Regions from separate parts of the Gordonia ajococcus genome, predicted to be linked through region 2. Evidence: predicted binding sites of a transcription regulator. Region 2 holds the regulator's gene; the other holds the start of a gene.
What was found. Region 2 encodes HspR, which represses chaperone genes until heat shock. Its sites were predicted from a motif close to ANNTGAGTNNNNNNNACTCANNT; they were not measured.
Positions count from the first base shown of each region.

Region 1: clpB (ATP-dependent chaperone ClpB) is a predicted target of HspR. The motif match lies at 7,749-7,771, and genes of this name have one in related genera.

Region 1 is NZ_CP052884.1:4,397,444-4,407,332, reverse strand. Features, by position in the region: gene GAA2_RS19870 (MBL fold metallo-hydrolase) at 1-842, opposite strand, end outside; gene GAA2_RS19865 (DUF6328 family protein) at 875-1,441, opposite strand; gene GAA2_RS19860 (DUF427 domain-containing protein) at 1,551-2,324, shown strand; gene GAA2_RS19855 (hypothetical protein) at 2,326-2,925, opposite strand; gene GAA2_RS19850 (cytochrome P450) at 2,969-4,207, opposite strand; gene GAA2_RS19845 (DUF2784 domain-containing protein) at 4,324-4,710, shown strand; gene GAA2_RS19840 (lipase family alpha/beta hydrolase) at 4,726-6,006, opposite strand; gene GAA2_RS19835 (wax ester/triacylglycerol synthase family O-acyltransferase) at 6,005-7,594, shown strand; gene clpB (ATP-dependent chaperone ClpB) at 7,841-9,889, shown strand, end outside.
Region 2 is NZ_CP052884.1:4,532,483-4,542,371, forward strand. Features, by position in the region: gene GAA2_RS20465 (serine/threonine-protein kinase) at 1-875, shown strand, start outside; gene GAA2_RS20470 (amidohydrolase family protein) at 890-2,017, opposite strand; gene GAA2_RS20475 (FAD-binding oxidoreductase) at 2,150-3,301, shown strand; gene GAA2_RS20480 (hypothetical protein) at 3,295-4,377, opposite strand; gene GAA2_RS20485 (hypothetical protein) at 4,411-5,556, opposite strand; gene GAA2_RS20490 (antibiotic biosynthesis monooxygenase family protein) at 5,603-5,905, opposite strand; gene GAA2_RS20495 (SRPBCC family protein) at 5,980-6,447, opposite strand; gene GAA2_RS20500 (heat shock protein transcriptional repressor HspR) at 6,484-6,882, opposite strand; gene dnaJ (molecular chaperone DnaJ) at 6,886-8,088, opposite strand; gene grpE (nucleotide exchange factor GrpE) at 8,222-8,845, opposite strand; gene dnaK (molecular chaperone DnaK) at 8,842-9,889, opposite strand, start outside.

The DNA of each region.
Region 1 (9,889 bases), 140 kb from region 2:
AGCCGTTCGAGGTGCAGTCCGGCCGTGCGGCGCTCGACGGCATCGACGAAGGGCATCTGTACGTGAGGTCGGTATACGAGCCGGTGCCCGACGATCTCGTCGAGTCGCCGGGGCCGGTCCAGGAATTCCAGCAACCGTTCCTCGCGCCGGTGGATGACGCCCTCGTACGCTTTCAGGTGTTCTCGAAAAACTCTCGCGCCCTCCACGACTCCCTTCTGGTGGAAGGTGCCGTACCACCGGGCCTCGACCTCGCGGACGCGCGCGATGGAGGCGAGGTAGTCGTCGACGCTGCTGCCGACGTCGCCGTACATCGGGCCGAAGCGAGTGAGGTCGATGTCGGCGATGTAGAAGAAACCGGTCGGTTCGACGAGGACGCCGCAGTGTCCACGGGTGTGGCCGGGGAGGTGGACGACCGTCGCGGTGATGTCCCCGAGATCGAAGACGTGCCCGTCGCCGACGCCGCGCGCGTCCGGAAAGCCGGGCGTGAGTGCGAAGGTGTCACCGATCTGGGCGTCGACCGCGGCGCGTTCCTCGGGCGTGAGTCCGTAGCCGTCGAGAAGGACCTGGAGTGAACGAACTCCGCCGACTTCGTCGTGATGCGCATACTTCGCGGTGTCGAAGTGGCGCAGGCCGGCGATGTGGTCCTCGTGCGCGTGGCTGATCATGACGGCATCGGCACCGACGGGGTCGTGGTCGACGTCGAGGGAGGGATCGAGGACCAGCGTCGCCTCGGAACCGTGCACGACGACGGTGTTTCCGTACGGGAACGTTCCACCGTGCGTGGATGCGAGCACGGTCACCTGGTCGAAGCGGGTTTCGGTGAAGCGCGACGCCGTGGTCATCTGGTCTGCCTACCCGCGCGGAGAGCGAGATGTCAATGACCGCGCTCGCGCGGGGTCGCATCGTCGTCGGGAGGGTCGGTCATGCCACGTGCGGTCAGAGGCAGGACGATCCACGCCATCGAGAACACGACGAACGTGCAGCACCCCGCCACGACTGCCGGTACCGGACCGGCGGTCGCACCGAACACCACGGTGATCGCGCCGGACAGCGCCAGCCCGAGGAGTGTCAGCCCGGCGAAGGCCATGTAATGCGCGAGGGCGACGATGAGCGCGAGTTGGTGCCGGCGGAACAGCGCGCGGTGCAGTGCGACCGGTGCGGCGAGCAGGATGGCGGCGCCGACCGCGAAGGACACGGTGATCAGGTAGACGACGCGCAGGCCACCACCGAGGTCCTCGAAGCGGCTCTGGAACGGCATGGTCAGCAGAAACCCGGTCAGGATCTGCACGCCGGTCTGCACGACGCGCAGCTCTTGTAGCAGGGAATTCCAGTTGCGGTCGAGGCGCTGGGTCTCGGTTTCGTCGCGTTCAGCGCGGTTCCACGCGGCATCGTCGGCGCCGGGATGTCCGGTGGGAGGTTCGGTGTCCGTTGGATGGGCCACTGTCTCATCCTCGCATCAGCGGGGACGAGAACCGAGTCGGTTGAGCTGCAGTGCCGATTACTTGCCGTGATCCCTGGCAAAAGGCCACGAGGCGGAGGACCATCGGTCCATGGCCACGTCCCTGGATGAAGTCACGAAGTCTCAGGTGGGTTTGCTGCGGTGGACCGACATGCACCGACGGGTCCGCGCGTTTGTCGACGGTCAGGTGGTCGTCGACTCGGCCGAACCGATCCAGGTCTGGGAGCCGTATCGGGTGGTCGGGTGCTACGCGGTGGGAACCGCGGACATCGCCGTCCCACTCGAGCATCACGTACCGACGATGCCGGGCGCTGATCACCCCCCGATCCTGACGCCGGCGCATCCGTTTTCGATGCACACCGCGCCCGGCGCGGCCTACGACATCGGGGCCGACACGCGGACGCTGGTCGGAGCTGGGTTTCGGCTCGACGACCCTGATCTCGCCGACTATGTACTCCTTGACTGGGACGCGTTCGACGAATGGCGCGAGGAAGAACAGATCGCGATGGGTCATGCGCACGACCCGTACAAACGAATCGACTGCCTCGCCACCAGCAGGCACATCGTCGTGCGCATCGGGGACACCGTGCTGGCGGAGAGTCACAACCCGACGCTCCTGCTGGAAACACACCTCCCGGCGCGGCACTACATCCCGCGCGAGGACGTCCGGATGGATGTCCTGCAACGCTCCGACACCGTCACCGTGTGTGCGTACAAAGGTCAGGCGACGTACTGGTCGGCGGTGGTCGGCGACGAGGTCGTTCCCGACGTCGCCTGGACCTACACCGATCCGCTGCCCGACGCCGAACCGGTGCGGGATCTGATCTGCTTCTACGACGAGCGGGTCGACGTGCAGATCGACTGACTCACGCGGTGAAGGTCGGCGGATCGGCCGGCCGTTTCATCTGCGCGAACGTCGTGCCGGCGATGGCGACGAGCGAGGTGTACAGGGTCTCGGCCTCATCGCCGGTCGGGATGTCGGCGAGCACCGGTCCGAAGAAGTAGGTGCCGTCGATGCCGAGGATGGGGCTGCCGCCGTCCTCGCCGAGCGATTCTTGGCTGCGTTCGTGGGACGCGCGCACCGCGTCGTCGAAGGTGGCGTCGTCCATGGCGTCGGCCAGCTCGGCCGGGAGTCCTGCCTCGGCCAGCGCCTCGGCGACGACCGTCGTGGTCACCTCGTCGCCCGCGAAGTGGATACGTCTGCCGAGCGCGGAGTAGAGCGGCTCGATGACGTCGGCGCCGGCCTTGTCGGTGGCGGCCGCGACGACGCGTCCCAGCCGGAGTGCCGTGTCGAGCCGGCGGCGCTGTTCGTCGGAATCCGGCTCCTCGTCCTCGTTCAGGATCGCGAGACTCATGAGGTGCCAGTCGACATCCGCATCGTGGGCGTTTGCGCGGTCGAGGAGCCAACGCGACGCGGCCCAGGCGAAGGGGCATACCGGATCGAAGTAGAAGTCGAAGTGGGTCATGGGGGCGGCGTACCCAATTCGGCCGGGTTCGATACGTGAGGTGTCAGCGGATCGAGTACCGGATCGGCAGGTGCTTGAGCCCGCCGACGAACACCGTCGCGGCCAGTTCGGGTTCGCCGGCCAGCTCGATCGAATCCAGTCGCGGGATCAGTGCGCTGAACAGACTTCGCATCTCCATCCGCGCCAGCGCTGCGCCCAGGCAGAAGTGCACGCCGTAACCGAACGCGAGGTGCTTGTTCGGGAAGCGTCCGACGTCGAAGGTGAACGGGTCGTCGAAGATCTCTTCGTCCCGGTTTCCGGAAGTGTAAGCGAGATAGACGGATTCGCCCTTGGCGATCGGTACGCCACGCACCGAGGTGTCCGCGGCGGCCGTGCGCATGAATTCCTTGACCGGCGTGGTCCAGCGGATCATCTCCTCCACCGCGGTGTCGATGAGTTCGGGGTCGTGGCGGAGGCGGTCGAGTTCGTGGGGGTTCTCGATGAGTGCGCGCAGGCCTCCGGAGATCGCGTCCTTGGTGGTGTCGTGGCCGGCGCTGGCGACGATCACGTAGTAGGAGGCGGTGTCGACGTCGGAGAGGGGCTCGCCGTCGATCCGGCCGTTGGCGATTGCCGATGCCAGGTCGCCGGTGGGATTCGCGCGCCGGGAGGCGGTCAGTTTGCTGAAGTAGTCGAAGAAGTCCAACAGCGTCGCCATCCGCTCCTCGAGCGTGGTGCCGCGCTGGTACTCCTCGTCGTCGGCGCCGAACATCTCCTGGGTCAGCTGGTGCATCCGGGGGAAGTCCTCTTCGGGTAACCCCAGTAACGACAGGATGACGTACAGCGGGAAGTGGATGGCGATGTCCTCGACGAAGTCGCATTCCGGACCGATCTCGGCCATCTTGTCGACGTAGCGTTTCGCCAGTGCGTCCACCTGGACTTGTAGCTCGCGCAACGCCTTCGGCCGGAACCAGTCCTGGCCGATCGCCCGCACCTTCTTGTGGTGGGGGTCGTCCATGTGGATCAGGGTGCGCAACCCCGCTCCGGACTCGAGCTGCGACTTGGCGAAGTCGTCGGCCACTGCGGTCACCAGCACCGGGCGGGGCTCGCTGAGCCAGAGGTTGTTGTCGCGCTCGATGTCCATGATGTCGGCGTGTCTGGTGATCGCGTAGAACGGCCGGTAGGGGGCTTTGTCGACGTAGGCGACCGGGTTGTGCGCCCGGAGGTGGGCCATCGCCGCGTGGAGTCGCGGCTCGTCGGCGTAGGCCGTCGGATCGGCGAATACGTTGGCGGCCTCGTCGGTCATGCTCGTGCTCACCGATCGCGTCCTTCCGTCGAACGGGTGCTTCTCGCTTCGAGTGTCCGATATCGCCGTGTTCCAGATCGGCAGATTGGTGAACCCGACCGATTTACGCTGGACACATGCCCTATCGGGTTCTGGCCGACGGCATAGCGGTCCTGCATCTGCTGTTCCTGCTGTATCTGACGTTCGGCGGGTTCATCGCCTGGCGGTGGCCACGCACCGTCGTGCTCCACCTCGCGGCCGTGGGGTGGGGACTCGCCTCGGTGGGCTTGGGGCTGTGGTGCCCGCTCACCGATGCCGAGAACTGGGCGCGGCATCGTGCCGGCGAAGCGGGGCTGCCCTCGACCGGGTTCATAGACCACTACCTGACCGGGGTGATCTACCCCGATTCTGCCCTCGGCCTGGTGCGCGGGTTGGTCGCTGCCGTGGTCGTTGCGTCGTGGGTGGGGCTGTGGTGGCGGGTCCGGACCCGTCCGCGCCGCCGCAGAGTCGCTGGTTCGCGGTAGAGGAGCCACCTGCAGCTAGCGCGTGTTCGGGCGAGGTGGCGATTCCGGGGGACTCGAGCCCGGCGGTAGCGCACGGCGAGGTCTCAGCAGGGGGAGCATCCACTCGTAGACGGTGTCGTCGTTGAGCAAGGTGAAGTGGTGGGCGCCGCCGATGTGGAACCCGTCGTCGACCTCGAATCCGAGGTGCCGCTTCCGATCTCGGCCACCGCCGCTGTTCGTCATCACCAATCCGTCGCCGACGATACAGCCGAATGGGTGATCGGGTCGTCGGGTCACGGTCGCCGTGACGTAGAGATGCCGCGCGCCCTTCATGAGCGGTGGGTAATCGACCGCGGGCTGTAGAAAGGCCTCCGGGTCGGTGTCGCGCCACTGCTCTTCGGTGACCGTCCCGTGGAACAGGTCGCGGACTCCGGCACTGCGCCGAGCGAGCAGCGCGCCGAATGGACGGCTGGTCGGCCACAGGCGCAGGGCCGCCGTCGCCCAGTGAACCCCTCGTGCCAGGGGCGCGCCGAGGTGCGGCGTACCGAGGCACACCGTCTGTCGAACCAGGTGGGGCCAATACGTATCGACGGCGGCGGCCTGATGGCACGCACTCCGGATCACCAGTCCGCCCATCGAGTGGCCGATGAGGGTCAGGTCGGTGACCGGCACCGGCCACGACAACAGCAGGTCGGCGAGCAACTGTGCGAGATCGCGGCCGTTGTCACTGATGTGTCGTCCCGAGTTGTACCGGATCATGACCTCGGTGCTGCCGAGGTCATCGGCCAGGCGTGCGCCGTAGGTGGGTCTGCCGCCGAGCTCCCACGCGAACTCGGTCTCCATGAGGCCGTGCAGGAACACCGTCAGGTGCCCGGTGGCCCGGGGGAAGGCGCCCGCCAGGTCCTCCGGGGTGATCGGAACGATCGCGCCGTCGACACGGACGGCGGTCTCCGGAGCCAGGGGTGACTGCTCGGCGGTCAGCTGATCCCCGATCAAACCGTCGAGGATGCCGATCGCCACGGCGCCGCGCTTGGTCTCGGACGGCACCCCACCGTGGCGGTCGGCGAGCGACTCGGCCAGGTCGCCGACCACATCGACGGACGAGACGATAGCGGAATAGGTGGACGTGCTGATGGCGTCGTGCATCATCTGGGCGGGACGGACCCGGGGACCCCAAGCGGCGCGCAGGCCGCCGAAGACGGTGTCGGCAATGGATGCGTGCACGGTTGCGATTCCTGTGACAGCTCTGCCCAGCTCGGTTCGGCCCAGGGCCGCGAGTGCGGGCATCTCGCGATCGCGAGGGTGATCTGCCGACATGAGTTCAGTGTACGTTTGTAAACTGATTCCGGGTGCAACGCGTACAGACGGAAGACGCAGTGGACGAAACCGGTTCGTTTCTCGGGGATCGTGCCTATCATCAGCGGGACGATCGACGGTCACGGCCCGGCGTGGCGCCGTTTCCTCGGTGTCGCCTGGCCACGGCGGGAGCACCGGTATGCAGTTGATGGACCCGATGGAGGCGGCCTTGATGAGCGCCGAGACGCTCGTCAACCCGATCCACGTCGCTGCGCTGATGATCTTCTCTCCGCCCGATGATGCGGGGCCGGGCTTTGTCGACGATCTCTATACGCAGGGACTCATCGCCACCGACGCGGTTGATCCGCGGCTGGCACGCCGCCCGCACATCGGCGTCGACACGCTGGGGCTGTGGACGTGGGAACAGGTCGAGGTCAATGTTGTCGATCATGTTCGGCGCCTACACCTCCCGCCTGGAGGCGACGATGCCGAACTGTGGCGTCTGATCGGCGATCTGCACGCGCAGGGGTTGTCACGATCCCGGCCGCTGTGGCAGGCGTACTTGATCGGTGGCCTGTCCGGCGGGCGGTTCGCGTTCTACATCAAGATCCATCACGCGCTGGTCGACGGGGTGGCCGGCATGCAGATGATCGCCGACTCCTTGAGTGGGGACCCGGACAGGCGCGACCTGAAACCCTTCTACGCCGCCAGCGTCCATTCTCCGCGGGTCGCGTCGCCGGCGAAACCGTCATCCGGGCCGCACCCGCTCACGGCCGTCCGGTCGGCCGCGGGTCTCGCGAAGTCGTCGCTGGGGTTTGCCCGAAGCGTCGTCGGTGGGCAGCGCGATCTGCTGGTCGGGGCGCTGCAAGGTAGGGTCGGCCTGCCGTTGAGTGCACCGTTCGTCCGGTTCAACGGCCGAGTGGGCCCGGACCGGGCGGTCGTCGGCGCCACCTTCGAGCTCAGTCGGGTACGGGCGATCCGCGTGGCAGCCGACGTCACCGTCAACGATGTGCTGACCGCGGTCATCTCCGGGGTGTTACGCGATTTGCTCGCCGAGCGGGGCGAACTCCCGAGGCGCTCGCTCGTCGGTCTGTGCCCGATCTCGGTGCGGGTGCTCGACGATCCGGGACAAACCGCGCGCAGCAACGCCTTCGGATTGGAAACATGCTCCCTGGCAACCGATGTCGACGATCCGGTGGAGCGGCTCGCGACGATCCACCGGGCCATGGACTTTGCGAAGAAACAGGTCGCAGCCCACGGCGGGGCTGCATCGCTGGCCTTGGTGGTGCCGAATGTCGCGCAGAGCGTCGTGACCGCGTTGCTGCCTTTCGGTCCCAAGCGGCGCACCGGATACAACCTGCCGATATCCACCCTCCGAGGTCCCGCTGAAGAGATGTACTACAACGGCGCCCGCCTGGACTCGCTGTTCCCGATCTCGACGGTGTTCGCCGGTCTGGGTCTCAACATCACCGTCTACTCGCACGGGGACAAGGTGTCGTTCGGCTGTGTCGCCGGCCGCGAGATGCTGCCAGACGTAGAACCGCTCATCCCGCTGGCGGAGCGTGTGCTGGCCGAACTCGAGACCGCTTACGGGCTCGCGTCGGGCTAGGTGCGGAATCGCGCGATGGTCCATTCCGTGATGGTGGCGCGGGCTTCGCCGCTTCTCGCGATCTTCGCAGGATCCCTGGCCGAAGACCCGGAAGCCGCCTACCAGGCTGCGCAGAGAGCGGGTCCCGATATGACGCAGTTCACATCTATATCGAAGCTGAGCGGAATGTACTCAACTTTGTTGGCGTTGCATCCTCCGTATGGCTCATACTTGAGCCTGTTGGACTAAAGAGAAAGGTGCACGCGAGTGGACAGCTTCACCCCCACCACGAAGACACAGCAGGCATTGAGCGCTGCTGTGCAGGCGGCGGCCAGTGCTGGCAACCCCGATGTGCGACCGGCCCACATCCTGGTGGCGTTGCTCGATCAGTCCGACGGCATCGCGTCGCCACTGCTCAAGGCAGTGGGCGTGGACCCGTCGAGCGTTCGTGCGCAGGCCCAGGGACTGGTCGATCGCATGCCGACGGTGGCCCAGGCCAGTGCGACGCCCCAGCTTTCCCGCGAATCGATCGCGGCCATCAGTGCAGCTCAGCAGCTGGCCGGTGAACTCGACGACGAGTACGTCTCGACCGAGCACGTCGTCGTCGGTCTGGCGACCGGTGACTCCGACGTCGCCAAGTTGCTGCACAACGCCGGCGCGACCCCGCAGGAGTTGCGGGACGCGTTCGTCGCCGTACGCGGCAGCGCCCGGGTCACCTCCGAGGACCCGGAGTCGACCTACCAGGCACTCGAGAAGTACTCGACCGACCTGACCGCGGCGGCCCGCGAAGGCAAGCTCGACCCGGTCATCGGGCGCGACACCGAGATCCGGCGTGTCGTGCAGGTGCTCAGCCGGCGGACCAAGAACAACCCGGTCCTCATCGGTGAGCCCGGCGTCGGCAAGACGGCGATCGTCGAGGGCCTGGCCCAGCGCATCGTCGCCGGCGACGTGCCGGAATCGCTGCGCGGCAAGACCGTCATCTCCCTCGACATGGGTTCGATGGTCGCCGGTGCCAAGTACCGCGGCGAATTCGAGGAGCGGCTCAAGGCCGTGCTCGACGAGATCAAGGGATCGGCCGGACAGGTCATCACCTTCATCGACGAGCTGCACACCATCGTCGGGGCCGGTGCGACCGGCGATTCCGCGATGGACGCCGGCAACATGATCAAGCCGATGCTCGCCCGTGGTGAGCTGCGGCTGGTCGGTGCCACGACCCTCGAGGAGTACCGCAAGTACATCGAGAAGGACGCCGCACTCGAGCGTCGCTTCCAGCAGGTGTACGTCGGCGAACCGTCGGTCGAGGACGCCATCGGTATCCTCCGCGGCCTCAAGGACCGGTATGAGGTGCACCACGGCGTGCGCATCACCGACTCCGCATTGGTCGCTGCGGCAACACTTTCCGACCGCTACATCACCTCGCGATTCCTCCCCGACAAGGCCATCGACCTCGTCGACGAGGCGGCGTCGCGGTTACGGATGGAGATCGACTCGCGCCCCGTCGAGATCGACGAGGTCGAGCGCATCGTCCGCCGGCTGGAGGTCGAAGAGGTTGCGCTGCAGAAGGAAACCGACGCGGCGTCGAAGGAGCGGCTCGAGAAGCTACGCGCCGAACTGGCCGACCAGAAGGAGAAGCTCAACGAGCTCTCCGCGCGGTGGCAGTCGGAGAAGACCGCGATCGACGCGGTACGCGACCTCAAGGAGGAGCTGGATCGTCTTCGCGGCGAGGCCGATCGCGCCGAGCGCGACGGTGACCTCGGGCGCGCGGCCGAGCTGCGGTACGGCCGAATCCCGGGCCTGGAGAAGGAACTCGAGGCCGCACTGGAGAAGACCGGCACCGATCCCGGCCAGGACGTGATGCTGCAGGAGGAGGTCGGACCCGACGACGTGGCGCAGGTCGTGTCGTCGTGGACCGGAATCCCGGCCGGACGCATGCTCGAAGGTGAGACCGCCAAGCTGCTGCGCATGGAAGACGAACTGGGGCAACGCGTCATCGGTCAGAAGGCCGCTGTCGAAGCCGTCTCCGACGCGGTGCGTCGTGCACGCGCCGGTGTCGCCGACCCGAACCGGCCGCTCGGCTCGTTCATGTTCCTCGGCCCCACCGGTGTCGGCAAGACCGAGCTGGCCAAGGCGCTCGCGGAGTTCCTGTTCGACGACGAGCGGGCGATGGTCCGCATCGACATGAGCGAGTACGGCGAGAAGCACAGCGTCGCAAGGCTCGTCGGTGCTCCCCCCGGCTATGTCGGGTACGAGGCCGGAGGTCAGCTGACCGAGGCCGTGCGTCGTCGCCCGTACACGGTGGTCCTGTTCGACGAGATC
Region 2 (9,889 bases):
ACGTCTTCCGTGCCCATCGCGACGACGGCAACGGGCCCGTCGCGCTCAAGGTGCTGCACCCGAACGCCTCCGACCACGGCCGGGTCCGCGAACGGTTCGAGCGGGAGTCCGGGATCGCCTCGCTGCTCGACCACCCGCACATCGTGCGGATTCGCGCGCACGGCGAGATCGCCGCGCCGCCCGGGTCTCTCGGCCCCCACCACCTGCCGTCGATGTGGCTGGCGATGCAGTACGCGCCCGGCCCGTCAGCCACTGCACTCGTGCCCGGTCGCACCGACGAACCCCACGTCGACACGATCCTGCGGGTCGCCGCACAGATCGCCGATGCCCTCGACCACGCCCACCGCCAGGAGATCCTCCACCGCGACGTCAAACCCGCCAACATCCTGCTCTCCCGGCCGGTCAGCCCCGACGGCGACACCCCCGCACCGGTGGACGCCTATCTCTCCGATTTCGGGATCGCCCAGTTCCTCGACGACACGAGGCCACTCGCCCGGAACGGGCGGGTGCAGGGTTCCATCGGGTACGCCTCACCGGAACTGCTTCAGGCACAACGTCTCTCGCCGGCCAGCGACAACTACTCCTTCGCATGCAGCCTCGTCGAGATGTTCACCGGCGAACCGCCGTACCCGCGACACACGTCGTTCGCGATCACCTACGCACACATCAACGACGAGCCGCCCCGCCTCACCCGACGCCGGCCGTGGCTCCCGTCGGCGATGAACTCCATCTTCGCCAAGGCGCTCGCCAAGTCGCCGCAGGACCGCTATCCGACGTGTACCGAACTGGTCGACATACTGGTCCGCCTCATGCGCGACGTGCCCGTGCCCGAACCGACCCGCTCACGAAGGTGGGGGCGTCCGCGTCACCTGTGACGAGATCCGACACGTCACGCGTCGTCGAGCTTGTAGACCCGGACCGCGGTGTCGCGGAAGATCCGTCGCAAGGCCTCGTCTCCCCATGGCGACGCGCAGTCGACGAGGGCTCCGACGAGTACGTCGATCGCGGCGTTGGGCCGGTCGATCGGGTAATTGGACCCGAACATGACGCGATCGGTACCGAAGTGGTTCACGACGTGTTCGACGAACGGACAGATCATCTCGGCGAGTGTCGTCTGCCCGCCGATGTTGCCCCACCGTTCGTGGCCGTAGCCGAGGACCGGCATCGCGAGACCGGAGAGTTTCACCACCACATTGCGATACGACGCCAGGGTGGTGATCCGTTCCCGCCATAGCCGCCAGATGTCCGCGCGCGCGGCGGCCGTCGCGCCCGTGCGAGTCCCGATCGGGCCGAAAACCCCGGCCGGCATCCCGAAATGATCGAGCACGATGGTCGTGTCCGGATACTCCCTCGCCAGCACGATGACGTCGTAGAGCTGATGGGAGTAGACCGCCGCCTCGAAGACGAGCTTGCGCCCCGCGAGCTCGGCGAAGCCGTCGAGGAAGGCGGTCGACGACAGGATGTTGTCGGCGTCGCCACCGTCGCGGACGCGTGGATCGGGGTGACGCGTCGCCACCAGCCGGACGCCTCGGACCCGCGGTGAGACGATGAGCTGCTGGTCGAGTGTCTCGGCGAAGTCGTGGTCCCGTGGATCACCGTGGGCGACGATCGCTCCGAGACGGGGAGCCCCCGCCTGACCGAACGGGAGGTCCTCCAGATAGCGCGTCTCCTCCACCGCGGTGCTGTGGGCGGACGCCTGTTCCCCGGCCGGAAACGCCTTGCGCCAGTGCGACTCGACGTGCACGACGGTGTCGATGGGCACACCGACGACCGTCGGCACGAGTGCGGCATCGGTGGCGTACTGCCGCGGCCCGTAGGGACGCGCGACCGTTCGCGGTGTCAGCACGAACTCGCGGTCGGCGCGCGAGGCGACGAGCGGAAACACCCGGTCCCCCAATCGGGGGACGAACCCGTACAGGCGCGACGAACGGGTTGCGGCCCAGGGAGTGCGCCGCAGATTCCAGTGCTGCACATGCGCGTCGACGATGGCCGGGAGGACACCGTCGAGGGACGTCATGCTGGTACCTTGCCATACCGGATCACAGTCCGACATACGATGGCGGATCCTGAATTCTGTCGGGTCGAGAGGCTAGTGTTGGGTCTCTTGGAAGAGGCGGGGACGAACGCCGACGGAGGTTGTCCAGAGAGAATGGCGAGCCACTCACGCCACACGTTGCATCAGCTGCGAACAGCGGTGAACCGGCAGCCCGACCGGTTCGCGACCAACGTCTTCACCCGGATGTTCGCGATCGACCCCGACCTCCGGGACCTGTTCGGCGTCTCGATGGCCGCACAGCAGATCGCCTTCCATCGCGTGATCGACCACGTCCTCGAAGCCATACCGGCAGAATCCGGCCACGCCGACCTCGTCGAGTTCCTCGCCCAGCTCGGTCGCGACCATCGCAAGTTCGGCGTCGAACCCGAGCACTACCACGTGATGTACTCGGCGCTCATGGGCGAGTTCGCCAGTCTGATGGAGGGGTACTGGGACTCCGAGGCCCAGCAGACGGTCTCCCAGGCGATGATGCTCGTCACCGGCGTGATGCGTGGGGCGGCCGAAACCGCCACCCATCCGGCGCGGTGGACGGCAGAGGTCGTCGAGAAGTACCGCATCAGCCGCGACCTCGCCGTCGTACGACTCATCGCGCACGCGCCACTGACATTCATCGCCGGCCAGTACCTCGAGGTCCACATCCCGCAGTGGCCGAAGCAGTGGCGCAACTTCTCGCCGTCGATCCCCCCGAATCCGGCCGGTGAGCTGGAGTTCCACGTACGGGCGATCCAAGGTGGGGCGGTCAGTTCGGCGATCGTCAGCGAGACCAGCGTCGGGGATGTCTGGACGCTGTCCCAGAGTCACGGCACGTTGCACGTCGACCGGGATCAGCCCGTGCTGATGGTCGCCGGCGGTACCGGTCTCGCCCCGCTGCGTGCGCTGCTCATCGAGATGTCCAAGCGCGCGGACTCGCCGCCGACCCACATCTTCTACGGCATGCGCCATCCCGGCGAACTCTACGACCTCAGTGTGCTGCGGCGGATCGCCGCCACCAATCCGTGGTTGCAGGTCACCGCGGTCTCGGAGGAAGAACGCGACCCGTGGTGGATCAGGGCGGTGGCGACGCCGGCCGAACTCGGGATCGAACACCGCATCGGCACCCTCGCCGACGTGGTTGTCGGCGCCGGGAACTGGGAAAACCATCAGGTGCTGATCGCGGGGTCGGCGCAGATGATCGAGGCGACCCGGCGACAGCTGATCATCGCCGGGGTGCGGGCGAGCCGCATCCAGCACGACCCCGTCTACTGACCCCGGGGCGCTGATTCTCCCGGCGCCGGCACCTCGATGGTGGTCGTCTCCGTCTCGGTGATCGTGGCAGCCGACACCTCTTCGGTCACCGTGGTCGTCCGGGTGACCGGACGCGGCGTGCTGGTGACCGTCGTGGTGCGGGCCTGCGGCGTCTCGGTCTCGGTCTCGGTGACCGTCGTCGCGTCTGCGGTGACGGTCACCGCCGCAGGGGTCTCGGTGACCGTCACCGGAACAGCTTCGGGGGTGGCCCTCTCGGCGGCCAGGATCAAGGTCAGCCCGACGGCGCCGAGGAACACCGCGGCGCCGATCGCGGCGCCGACGAACCACCAGCGTCGCCCCGTCGACACCCGCGTGGCCCCCGCCGGGGCCGACAGCGCCACCAGGGCGGCGTCGGCCGCGCCGATGGCCGACGCGAGCGGGGGGTTTGCGGCGACCGTGACGGGTCGCTGCGCCGCGTACTCGAAGGCGGGAGCGATGCCGGGCATCTCCGCGCCGGGTCCCACCACGATGATGGAGGTGATGTCGCGACCGCGCGGGAGCTTGGTGACCGCCGTCGCCAGAGCGGACGCCCCGTCGGGATCGGTGACGGGCGCGAGCCGGTTGGTGGTGAAGTCGGCGGTCCCGAGGACCGCACCCGACGTCGTGTCGACCGTAGCCACAGTGGTACCGGCCGCCGGGGCGGCATCGCGATCGAGGTCCACGACGGCCACGACGCCGCCTCGGGTGGCGTGGGTGCAGGCGATCTCGGCGAGCGCCGAGGCGTATCCGGTGACGACGACGCGGCGATGCCAGGATTCGCCTGCGGCGTCCGAGGCGAAGGCTTGCGCCAGGTGCTTGCGGACGTCCTCGCGAGAGGCGGAGACACCGATCTGGTCCACCACGACCGGAACCGAATCGACGAGTACGATGATCGCGGCCTCGACCGCGGGGGCCGAGGAATCCGGCAGGTCGACGAGATTGCTCGCCAGGATGTGCCCGTCGGCGTCCCGCACGACGGACGCGATCTGGTCGTCGACGACGGATATCCCGAGAACCACGGATCCGGGCAGTCCCCCACCCGCCGGATCTTGGGTCATCGTCACCTCCACATCGACGTTTGCCCATGAAGCCTAGCGGCTGTTACGCGATCCGTGGCAGCCGGACCGTCGCGGAGTACCTCGCCAGACCGACTCGGCCGGATGCTGGGTGTATGCGGCGTCGCGCACCGCCTCGTCGGTCTCCAGCCCCGCACCGAGCGCACCGCCGACCGTGGCGAGCGAACACGTCAGCCACGCGACCTCCAGGTAGTCGGTGATCCCGGGATCGTGGCCGAGTGCATCGCCGAAGACCTGCGGGACCACCAGGCACAGTGCGCCGGCGGTCGCGAGTACGAACAGAGCCGCATAGAACGCCGCGACGCCCAGCACGACGGTGATGACCGTGACGGTGTTGAACAGGACGATCTGTTCGCGCGACTGCCGCGACGATCCCCGCTCCCACAGGTCGGCGCCGATGATCAGGGTGGCGGTGATGGCGACGATCGAGCCGACGGCGACGCCGGTGAGCCGGACCCATCCGAAGGTGTCGGCCAGCAGCCAGATGTCGGCGGTCACCAGTGCGAACACGCCTGCGGCGATGGCGCCCGTGAGCGCACGGGTCAGCCCGAGCGCGAGGCGCCACGGCCGATTGGCGCGGACCATGCCGGTGAGGAGTCGGAGGTTGCCGGTCAGCACCCGGGCGGTGAAGGCGGTGCTCTCCTCGTCGGTGTCGGTGCCGAGCTGGCGGACGCGGTGCCGTAGCGGGGAGCGAGACGGCGACTTCTGATGCTCTCGGAGATCGTCCGCGTCGGCGCCGAGGAGCTGAGCGAGGAGACCGACCACCGTCCCGCGCGTCCGCTGACGCAGGCCGGTCGGACCGAGCGCGGGAACCGACAGGACCGCAACGCCGTGCACCGCGTTGGCATGGGCGACGACGGGGCGGCGTCCCACGTGTAGCGGCAGGTCGGTCAGGCAGACCACGAGGTCCCATTCCCGTTCGAGGAGAAGGTCTCTCGCGGCGTCGACGATCTGGGCGTCGGTCGCGGGCGGCTGCACCACGGACACCTCCACGACCTCGACCTGCCATCGGGCTCCGGGGAAGGTCGTCTGCACGTGCTCGATCAGATCCGCGTCGACGAGTTTGCGCGCGAGACCGATCGGCTGTCCGGGCGCGGCGACGACTCCGAGGACAACCGCCGGTTCGTCGCCGGATGACGACGCCTCGTCCTCGAACTCCATGTGGCGCCCTTCGTGTGGTGGTCGTCGCCCGGCGGCGACGAAGTGATCAGGCGGTGAATGTCTCGATCAGGGTGTGCTGTTCGACGGCCGAGGGAGCCTGCATCCCCGGCGCCTGCTTGTCGGAGTGCGACGCACGGAACGAGTCCGACTTCAGCCACGCCAGGAAGTCCTCCCTGGCGTCGAATTCCATCGTGGACACGTAAGGCAGGCCGTCGGCCTCCGGGCGCATCAGTGTCGCGCGCTGCAGGCCCGGGACGCCCTTCAGCGTGCTGCGCATCGACTCCGAGAACGCTTTCTCGAATGCCTCGGCATTCTCGGTGACATCGATGCGGTTGGTGATCACGAACATTCGTCGACTCCTGGACTCGGGTCTGATGGTCGCCGCCATCTTACCGACACCGTGTCGGCAAGAGGGCGGCAAGGTCAGCCGAATCGCTTCGCGAGCGCGCGCAGCGTGCCCTCGATGCCGTGACCGTTCTTCTTGTCGTACCCGATCAGTTCCATGATCTTCGGGATCTTGAGCGTCGAGTAATCGAAGGTCTCGGTGACCTGTGTGGTCGTCGGCGACGTGGACACCAGTTCCCAGCGCCAGCGATGGCCCATGGGGTGCTTCCATTCGACGACCTTGTCGGTCTCGACGTCGGTCGCGGTGGACGTGATGGTGTACGGGACGCCGAACTGCTTCATCCCCACACTGAATCGCGCGCCGGGGGTGAGCTTCTCCGGCCCCTTGACGGGTGTGTCGCGCACCGTGCCCGAACCGTCGAGTTCGTGATGCCGGTGCGGGTTGACGACGAGGGCGAAGACGTCGGCGACCGGCGCATCGACGACGATGCGCCGGGAGACGCGGTGCGGGCCCGTGTCAACGGTGGTAACGGTGTCGGATGCCATACATCCAACGTACGCGGGCCCTGCCGGTCGGTTCGCTCAGTCGACGGAACGCTTGCGCCGCGGCTGCCACACGACCAGCGCATTGGTCCGGGGCACCGGGACCAACTCGCCGCCGCGACGGTTCCGCGACGCGGCAACCTCGTCGGAGAGTTCACGGATACGCTGCTGGAGCGCCTCGACCTGATTGCTCAGATCGATGATCCGTTTGATACCTGCGAGATTGACGCCTTCTTCCTGCGAGAGACGCTGGATCTCTCGCAGGAGTTCGACGTCGCGGGAGGAGTAACGGCGTCCGCCCCCACTCGTCCGCTGCGGGGTGACCAGACCCAGACGGTCATAGGTGCGCAGGGTCTGGGCGTGCAATCCGGCGAGCTCGGCGGCCACCGAGATCATGAAGGTCGCGCCATCGGCGTCGAAGTTCTTGTGGCCGGCCATCACTCATCTCCCCCAGTTCGCCCGTGGATCGAATCCGCTTGCCCGCTCGGCCTGATCGTAGGCACGCATCGCCTCGATCGCGGCGTCGTCGAGCTTGTCCGGCACCGCGACCTTGACGGTGACGAGCAGGTCGCCTGCTCCGCCGGACCGCTTGGGGACGCCGCGGCCACGCACGCGGAGCGTCCGGCCGTCGGTCGTGTTCGGTGGGATCTTGACCCCGACCGAACCCTCGAGGGTCGGTACCGAGACCGTCGCGCCGAGAACGAGTTCGGAGATCCGCACCGGCAACTGCACGCGAAGGTCGTTGCCGCTGCGCGTGAACTGCTTGTGCGGGGTCACGTGCACGACGACGTACAGGTCGCCCGACGGCGCTCCGCGGCGTCCGGCCTCACCCTGTCCGGCAAGCCGAATCCGTTGACCGTCTTCGACTCCCGCCGGAATGCGCACGTTGATGGTGCGGGTCCGATTCTTCACGCCGCTGCCGGAGCAGTCGCCGCACGGGTCGTCGATCCGCGAACCGGTGCCCTGGCAGTCCTGGCAGGGTTCACTGAACCCGAACGCGCCCTGGTTTCGGCTGACGAAACCGGAGCCGTTGCAGTTGGGGCACACTCGCGGGCTGGTGCCCGGCTTGGCGCCTGAACCGTGGCAGGTCGTGCACGGGGACGGGCTGGTCACCCGCAGCGGGACCGTCGTACCGAGGGCCGCGTCCTTGAAGGACAGCGTGGTCTCGGTCTCGAGATCCTTACCGCGACGCGGACGGCTGGCCGTCGACGTGCGTTGGGTTCCGCCGCCACGGTTGAAGAGACCCTCGAAAAGGTCTCCGAAACCGCCGGCGCCTCCCCCGCCGGTCTGGGCACCGCCGAACAGGTCACCGAGATCGAAGTCGTTGCCACCGGTCGTGTAGGTCGTACCGCCGTCGGGGAAGCCACCCGGGAATCCGTTGCCACCTCCGCGGAATCGTCCGCCGGCGAACATGGCCCGGGTCTCGTCGTACTCTTTGCGCTTCTCGGGATCACTGAGCACGCTGTGGGCTTCGGACACCCGCTTGAAGCGCTCTTCGGCCGCGGAATCGCCGGGATTGGCATCCGGATGCAGCTCGCGTGCGAGCTTGCGATAGGCCTTCTTGATCTCTTCAGCCGAAGCGTCAGAAGCAACGCCCAGGTCCTTGTAGAAGTCGTGTTCCAACCACTCACGTTGTGGAGCCACCAGACGTCACCTCCTCAAAAGTCTTTTGTTGTCTGGATTGATATTTCGGTTGTGTTCGTACTCTCGCCAGAGAGCCCTGAGGTGCGAGGCGCGTGCTCTCGCTCCTCGCACCCCAGGGCCACAGACGGTCGATCTATTGTGCACCGGCCTGGTCACCGGCGGGCTCGGGATCGGTGACCGTCACCATGGCGGTACGGATCACCTTCTCGCCCAGCCGGTAACCGCAGCGATACACCGCGCCGATGACGGGGTGGTCGCCGGTGCCGTCGTGCTGAACTGCCTCGTGGAGTTCAGGGTTGAACTCGTCACCCGAGGCACCGAAGGCCTCGAGGCCCTCGGTGTTCAGCACACCGGCCAGCTTGTCGGCGACGGCCCGCAGCGGACCGCTCTCGAGATCGCCGTGCTCACGGGCACGGTCGAGGTCGTCGAGAATCGGCAGGAGCTTGTCGATCAGGATCTGCTTGCCGTAGGCAACCGATCCCTGCTTCTCCTCGGCCGCGCGTCGCCGGAAGTTGGCGAACTGCGCGCGTTCCCGCTGCAGATCCGCCGTCAGTTCGGCGACCCGCGCATCTGGCGACGTCGCATCGGCCGGCTGTTCGTTGTCGGGCTCGTCCACGACGGGTTCGGCGTCGGCCGGGCCGGGGCCGGCGGCCGGCTCGTCGCGCACCTCACCCGTTTCCGGGTCGATGCGACGACGGTCGGTCACCGTCACCGGCTCCTCGCCGGACCCATTCGTCGAATGGGATCCTGCGGTCACTTGTTCTCCTTGGCGTCGGCGTCGTCCACGACCTCGGCGTCGACGACATCGGACTCGCTGTCGGCGGCTGCGCCGGCTTCACCGTTGGGGGATTCCGCAGCGGCGTTGGCGTAGATCGCCTGGCCGAGAGCCTGCGACTCCTCCGACAGCTTCTCGATCGCGGTCTTGATCGCGGCCGAGTCGGTGCCCTTCAGCGCTTCCTTCGCGTCGGCGACCGCAGCCTCGACCTTTTCCTTCACGTCGGCCGGGACCTTGTCCTCGTTGTCCTTGAGGAACTTCTCGGTCTGGTGGACCAGCGACTCCGCCTGGTTGCGGGTCTCGGCCTCCTCACGACGCTTGCGATCCTCGTCGGCGTGAGCCTCCGCGTCCTTGATCATGCGGTCGATCTCGTCCTTGCTCAGGCCGGAACCCTCCTGGATGCGGATCGAGTTCTCCTTGCCGGTGCCCTTGTCCTTCGCGGTGACGTGCACGATGCCGTTGGCGTCGATGTCGAAGGTCACCTCGATCTGCGGGACACCCTGCGGCGCAGGTGCGATGCCGCCCAGCTCGAAGCTGCCGAGCAGCTTGTTGTGCGAGGCGATCTCGCGCTCGCCCTGGTACACCTGGATCTGCACCGACGGCTGGTTGTCCTCGGCCGTGGTGTAGGTCTCCGACCGCTTGGTCGGGATGGTGGTGTTGCGCTCGATCAGCTTGTGCATCACGCCACCCTTGGTCTCGATGCCGAGGGACAGCGGGGTGACGTCGAGCAGCAGCACGTCCTTGACCTCACCGCGGAGAACACCGGCCTGCAGGGCGGCGCCCACGGCGACGACCTCGTCCGGGTTGACACCCTTGTTGGGCTCGCGGCCACCGGTCAGTTCCTTCACCAGATCGGTGACGGCCGGCATACGGGTCGAGCCACCGACGAGCACGACATGGTCGATGTCGCCGACGGAGATGCCCGCATCCTTGATGACGGCCTGGAACGGGGCGCGGGTGCGCTCGAGCAGATCAGAGGTGATCCGCTGGAACTCGCTGCGCGAGAGCTGTTCGTCGAGGAACAGC